Regions from separate parts of the Bradyrhizobium genosp. A genome, predicted to be linked through region 2. Evidence: predicted binding sites of a transcription regulator. Region 2 holds the regulator's gene; the other holds the start of a gene.

The links. The regulator LexA, encoded in region 2, represses DNA repair genes until DNA is damaged. The targets are predictions, from matches to a motif close to TGTTCNNNNTGTGTTCNG.
Region 1: ACP2YP_RS13510 (putative DNA modification/repair radical SAM protein) is a predicted target of LexA. The motif match lies at 2,334-2,351, and genes of this name have one in related genera.

Annotation. Positions count from the first base shown of each region.
Region 1 is NZ_CP188196.1:2,921,971-2,925,423, forward strand. It holds gene ACP2YP_RS13505 (UdgX family uracil-DNA binding protein) at 1-1,018, opposite strand, end outside; gene ACP2YP_RS13510 (putative DNA modification/repair radical SAM protein) at 1,018-2,253, opposite strand; gene ACP2YP_RS13515 (ImuA family protein) at 2,418-3,209, shown strand; gene ACP2YP_RS13520 (Y-family DNA polymerase) at 3,103-3,453, shown strand, end outside.
Region 2 is NZ_CP188196.1:4,633,634-4,637,086, reverse strand. It holds gene ACP2YP_RS21545 (ComEC/Rec2 family competence protein) at 1-346, shown strand, start outside; gene ACP2YP_RS21540 (hypothetical protein) at 357-791, opposite strand; gene ACP2YP_RS21535 (hypothetical protein) at 983-1,186, opposite strand; gene lexA (transcriptional repressor LexA) at 1,364-2,065, opposite strand; gene glp (gephyrin-like molybdotransferase Glp) at 2,243-3,453, opposite strand, start outside.

The DNA.
Region 1 (3,453 bases), 1.7 Mb from region 2:
GGCCGGCCGGGCCGACGAAGGGGTGGCCCGCGAGGTCTTCCTTGTCGCCGGGCTGCTCGCCGACCAGCATGACGGTAGCGTCCTTCGGGCCTTCGCCGAACACGGTCTGCGTCGCGTCCTTGTAGAGCGGGCAAGCGCGGCAGTGGGCGGCCTCCTCGCGAAGCGCGTCGAGATCGTTGGTGGCAGTCTTGCGTGTCATCGGAGCCTCCGGCCGCTTCTGAGGCTTGTGCGGATCGGTCGCGGCATTGGCGATCATGGCGCCGGTCATGCGTTCGGCATCCTCGATCAAGGGCTTAATGATCGAGGCCTCGGGCAGGTTCCTCCAGTATTTCTTCGGCATCTCCGTCTGCATCGCCTTCACCTTCAATCGCGCCGGATTGAAGATGCTGGCGTAGTAGCGCCGCCAGGTTTCTTCCAGCCGGTCTTCGCCCGGCGCCTCGCTCTTGCTCACGCCCGGCGTGAACGAAAGCGCGTGGCCATCCCAATGCGCGCAGAGATCTGGCGTCAGGATCGACCACGGCATGTCGGCAAAGCGCCGTGCGAAGAACGGCGCTGCGAGCTCGACGATGTGATGCTCCGGCTCGAACCAGGCGACGTAATGCGCGGCGCGCTCGCGGCCGATCTCGCGGAAGCGCACGAAGGCGTGCATCTTGTGCTCGTCGCGATGGACTGCTCTCGCCATCGCCGTGACCAGGGCGACGTCAGGATCGGTCGCGACATCGATGAGATCGTGATTGTCCTTCAGCCGAAACAGCAGACGATAGAGGATCGCAAAGCGCTGGGGATCGCGATGCAGGATGGCGGCCTGGGCGAGGTCGACGAATTTTGCCGAAACGTTGAAGGTGCCGTCGTTCACTTCGAGGATCGGAGACGGCGCGGGCGGCGCGAACAACTCGGCTTCGCCGCCTTGCACGGCCCAGGTGACATCGGTGGGCTGCACATGATGAAGCACGAGGGTCCGCGCGGCTTTGCGCCAGCCGTCGAAATCGGTTTCGGTGTCGAGGGTGATGTACTGCATCAGAAGCCAAATCCCAGTTGCGTTGCCTTCGGCTTGAACCGTTCGATCAGCCGCGCCTCGTCGAGACGATGCGGCGCGGGCCGGTGATCGCTGAGCACGATGAACGGCAGCGCCTTGTTGCGGGGCACGTGCAGCCGCGCGAGATCGGAGAGACGGATCGTGGTGGTGCGCCGCGTGGCGATGATGCGCTCGACCGCCTTGGTGCCGAAGCCCGGCACGCGCAGCAGCTCCTCGCGGCTGGCGCGGTTGACGTCGAGCGGAAAACGGTCGCGGTGGCGCAGCGCCCAGGCGAGTTTCGGATCGATGTCGAGCGGCAGCATCGCGCTGTCGTCGACGATCTCGCCGACGTCGAAACCGTAAAACCGCATCAGCCAGTCGGCCTGGTAGAGCCGGTGCTCGCGCAGCAGTGGCGGCTGTACCAAGGGCAGCGCGCGGCTGGCATCGGGGATCGGGCTGAAGGCGGAGTAATAGACGCGCCGCAGCCGGTAGGAGCCGTAGAGATTGGCGCTGGTGTGGAGGATGGTGTGATCGTTCGCGCCATCTGCGCCGACGATCATCTGCGTGCTTTGTCCTGCCGGTGCGAAACGCTGCGGCTTCGCCTTCGTCTTGGTGCTGCGGTTGTCCTCGGCCTCGTCCAGCTTCAGCCGCAGCCGGCCCATGGTGCGGCGGATCGCGCGCACGTTCTTTTCCGGCGCGAATTGCTGCAGGCTCGTCTCCTCAGGCATTTCGATGTTGATGGAGAGACGGTCGGCATATTTGCCGGCTTCCGCGATCAGCGCGTCGTCGGCCTCCGGAATGGTCTTGAGATGGATGTAGCCACGAAAGTGATGCTCCTCGCGCAGCTTGCGCGCGACGCTGACGACCTGCTCCATCGTGTAATCGGGGCTGCGAATGATGCCGGAGGAAAGGAACAGCCCCTCGATGTAATTGCGCCGGTAAAAGTCCAGCGTCAGCTTGACCACTTCGTCGATGGTGAAGCGGGCGCGCGGCACGTTCGAGGAGGCGCGGTTGACGCAATAGAGGCAGTCGTAATTGCAGGCGTTGGTGAGCAGCACCTTGAGCAGCGAGATGCAGCGTCCGTCCGGCGCGTAGGAATGGCAGATGCCCATGCCGGGCGCGGTCGAGCCCATGCCCTTGCCGTCGCTGGAATCCCGCTTTTCGGTGCCGCTGGAAGCACAGGAGGCGTCGTACTTGGCGGCGTCCGCCAGGATCTCCAGCTTGCGTTGCACGTCCATCCCGGAATCCCTTTGATTCAGCTGACGAATCCGACTGAGCCGCAATTCGATTGACTCCTCGGCCGGCGTTAGCTTTATATTAGAACATATCATGAACAAATGAGCCAGCCGCTGGTTCTTATTTTTGAGAGCCATCGGCAATCACCTCTGAAGGAGCGGCGAGCATGAGCGGCGCATGTATGAGCGCGCTTGCGACCTTGCGCAGCCAGATCGAACGGATCGAGACGGCGGAGGTCGTGCATCATCACGACCGCGTCGCGCTCGGCCACGGTGAGGTCGACCACGTCTTGAAAGGGGGGCTCGCGCGCGCGGCGATCCACGAGGTGTTTTGCGAGGGGCGTCAGGGTGCTGCCGCGACCGGTTTTGTCACCGGGCTTGCGGGCCGCGTCACGGTTCGCCGCCCGCTGCTGTGGGTGCGGCAGGATTTCTCGGAACTTGAAACCGGCGCGTTGTCGATGAGCGGGCTCGCCGAACTCGGCCTCGATCCGCGCCGCGTGGTGATGGTGCGTGCGGCTGACGTCGAGAGCGCGCTACGCACCTCGGCCGATGCACTCGCCTGCGATGCGCTCGGCGCCGTCGTGCTCGAGCTTTGGGGTGAGACGAGGCAGTTCGATCTGGTGGCGAGCCGCAAGCTGACGCTGGCCGCGCAGTCGTCCGGCGTCACTGGCCTCTTGCTGCGGATGGCGGCGCAGCCATTGCCTTCGACTGCGGAGACGCGATGGATGCTGCGCGCCGCGCATTCGCCGCCGGGGCTGATGTGGAGTGCCTGGGGCGCGCCGCGCTTCGATGTCGAGCTGTTGCGCAATCGTCATGGCCCGTGCGGCCGGTGGATCATGGAATGGAAATGTGATGAGTGCCAGTTCTCTGAATCGTCGGCGTATCCTCAGCCTGTGGCTGCCGCGCCTGCCCATCGACCGGATCCAGCGGTTTTTGCCGAGCAGCGCCGCGCAGGATGAGCCGAGCATTATCGTCATCAAGGACACCAATGCGCTGGTGATCCATGCGCTGGACGAAGCCGCCGAGCGGCTCGGACTGTACATCGGCCAGCCGCTGGCGAATGCGCGGGCGATGTGCCCGGACTTGAAAGTGTTCGACGCCGATGTCGTGGCCGACGCGAAGACGCTCAGCGACATCGCCGATTGGTGCGACCGCTTCACGCCGCTGGTGGCGCTCGATCCGCCGCACGGGCTGTTCCTCGAC
Region 2 (3,453 bases):
CACGCCGCTCGCCGACGGCCGGATGATTGCGCAGGCGCTACGCATCGACGCGCTGAGCGACGATTGCAGCCGCGCGGCACTGGTGGTGACCGCAAGGCCCGCGCCACCGGATTGTGGTGCGATGGTGGTCGATCGGCTGCGTCTCGCGCGCCAAGGCGCGCTGGCGCTGACGCAGCGTGGCGACGGTTTTACGATTGCGTCGGTGAAAGCGAGGGGCGCAAACCGCCCCTGGTCGCCGGCGGCGGCCGGCGATGGAGATTTCGAACTGACCCTCATGCCGCGGTCCGCAACTCCGCGCGTCCGGGATGCAACACCGTCGGAAGCCGATCTTCAGGCCGAGGACTGAGACCGACCCTTTAGCCGATCGGCAGACGCGGGGACGTCGAGTGGCTGTCGGCGATGACCTGCGGCTTGTGCTCGCGCTCGCCAAGCGGCTGGGTCACGGGCAGCTGCAGCACGGTTGCACGCTGACCTTCGACGAGCTGCGTCACCAGGACGTATTTGCCGTCGGGAAATTCGATCGCGTCGTGATGACGATCGGGAATGTGCGGATCGACCTTGCCGAACTTGCCGACGCGCGAGTTGACGGTGCGCGTCCAGATCCAGCGATTGTCGTAGCGGACGTTGTCGGCGAAGGCGAGCTCCGTTCCCGGCAGCAGGCAGACTGCAACGGACATGTCGGCCTCGGAGGCGAAGCCGCGCGTCGAGGTGCCGCGGAACGTTGTCGTGACGATCGTCTCGCCAACCTCTGCGGGACGCGTCGCGACGGCATGCAGGCTATAGTCACACATCGGGTGCTCCTCAATCAGGATAGAGCACCGCGCCCCTTCTGAGGCGCAGGCCTCTATCAGAGTGGAAGTTAGCAAGCGTCTGCTTGGTTGTGGGCAAATCTGCGGCTTGGATCCGCAAGCCACCATCACAATATCTTTTTCAAATATGCGAGGAACAAAGCCTGCTCCTGTGCATTTGGAGAGCCGTTCGGTCAACGGCCTGCGGGCGCTGACCAGCCCGAATACTGCCAGGCCGGCTGTGTCGGCTGCGTGACGGCGTTGCGGGCATCGCGGAATTGCTCGCTCGTTGCCTGCGACGCTTTGCGGGCGTGGTGCTGCTTTTGTGCAGCGAAGCCTTGCGACGCTGATGCTGCGATCAGCGCCGTTGCTATAGTGCTCAATGCGATTTTGCGCATGGTGGTCTCCTCGGTCTCTCAAAGGCCGGCGAAGCGATGCGTGCTTCGTTGTGGCGTGCCGAGGATGTAGGGCTGAAGAGGGGGCCGGATAATCTGTGCAAAACCAGAAAGACTATCCAGCCGGAGCGGACAATCGTCCGCTCCTATCGTTGATGGCGGTCGTCGATTGCGACGCGCTCAGTACTTCCGGTACAGCCCGATCAGCTTGCCCTGGATCTTGACCCGGTTGGGCGGCAGGATACGGACCTCATAGGCAGCATTCGCCGGCTCGAGCGCAATCGAGGCGCCGCGGCGACGGAAACGCTTCAACGTCGCTTCTTCGTCGTCGATCAGGGCGACCACGATGTCGCCGGTGTCGGCGCTCTCGTTGCGCTGGATCAGCGCCATGTCGCCGTCGAGAATGCCGGCCTCCACCATGGAGTCGCCACGCACTTCGAGCGCGTAGTGCTCGCCCGAGCCGAGCATGTCGGGCGGGACGCTGATGGTGTGGCTGCGGGTCTGCAACGCCTCGATCGGCGTACCAGCCGCGATCCGGCCCATCACGGGCACTGCGACGGGACGCTCACCCTCCTCGGCGAGTGGGCTCGAGGTCGTGCGCACCTTGCCGAGATTGCCTTCGATGACGCTCGGCGTGAAGCCGCGGCGGGTGCCGGCGGCGGCCTGAAGTTCGGGCAGCTTGATCACCTCGATCGCGCGGGCGCGGTTGGGCAGGCGGCGGATGAAGCCGCGCTCTTCGAGCGCCGTGATCAGGCGATGGATGCCCGATTTCGAGCGCAGATCGAGCGCGTCCTTCATCTCGTCGAAGGAGGGCGGCACGCCGCTTTCCTTCAGGCGCTCGCTGATGAACCGCAGGAGCTCGTATTGTTTGCGCGTTAACATCTCGACCAAAGTCCCCCGGTTGATGTCGTTCGATTCCGAGACCGCTGAATTCAGCAATAAGCCGCTCCACGCTCGAAACAAATCATGAACGGACACTATATGTTCGATACATGTTCCGCAACTGCTTAATTTACCGTGAACGCGACAAAGTTCGCGGAACGGTTGCGAACGATGCGCTCAGACGGGCAGTCGCAGCACCTCGCAGGGCGCTCCCGCTTCGGCCTTCGGTGCGAACGGTGTGCGCACGAGAAGTGCCTGTGCCGCAGCGAGATTCGCAAGCAGCGAGGAGTCCTGGTGATTGACGGGAAGGGCGATCAGCGTGCCGTCATCACGCACATCGAGGCGGGCGCGCAGATAATCCTCGCGCTGGTCATTGGCGCCGACGTCGCGGCCGAGCACGGCGCGTTCGCGTCGATGATGAACCACGGAACGGCCCGACAACGCGCGAATCAGCGGCACCATGAACAGGAAGCCGCAAACGTAGGATGACACGGGATTGCCGGGCAGGCCGATCACGCGCATCGCCCCGAGCTGCCCGTTCATCATCGGCTTGCCCGGCCGCATCGCGATCTTCCAGAACGCCATCGAGGTGCCTTCGTCGCGGAGCGCCTGTTGCACCAGATCGTGGTCGCCGACCGAGGCACCGCCCGTCGTAATCAGGATGTCGGCGCCGGAGTCGCGCGCGCGGCGGATGCCGGCGGTGGTGGCGGCAAGCGTGTCGGTGGCAACTCCGAGGTCGATGGTGTCAGCACCCTCGCTGCGGGCGAGCGCGTGCAGGGCGTAGCCGTTGGAATAAACGATCTGGCCATGGCCGGGCGTGGTGCCCGGCATCACCAACTCGTCGCCGGTAGCGAGAATCGCGACCTTTGGACGGCGGCGGACCGCAAGCTGCGGGTGATTCATGCCGGCGGCGAGCGCGAGGTCGCGCTCGGTCAGCCGGGCGCCCTTGCGCAGCAGCACGTCACCCTCGGAGAAGTCGATGCCGGCCGGGCGGATGTGCCGCCCGGTGACGGCTGCCTCCTTGATCGCGATGCGCTTGCCATCGGCGACGGTGTCCTCCTGGATCACGACCGCATCGGCGCCGTCGGGAACGACGCCACCGGTGAAGATCCGTACGGCTTCGCCGGCGCCGACAGTTCCTGCAAACGGACGGCCGGCGGCGACCTCGCCGATGACGTTGAGCTGCGTATCAATCTTGGCCGCATCGGCCGCGCGCACGGCATAGCCATCCATCGCCGACATCGCCTGCGGCGGCTGTGTGCGCCGCGAAGCGACGTCGCGCGCGAGCACGCGATGGAAGGCCTCGTCGAGCGCGACCGATTCCTCAGGTAGCGGCTCCGCACCCGCGAGCACGGCAGCAAGCGCATCGGAGACCGGCATCAGGGCCA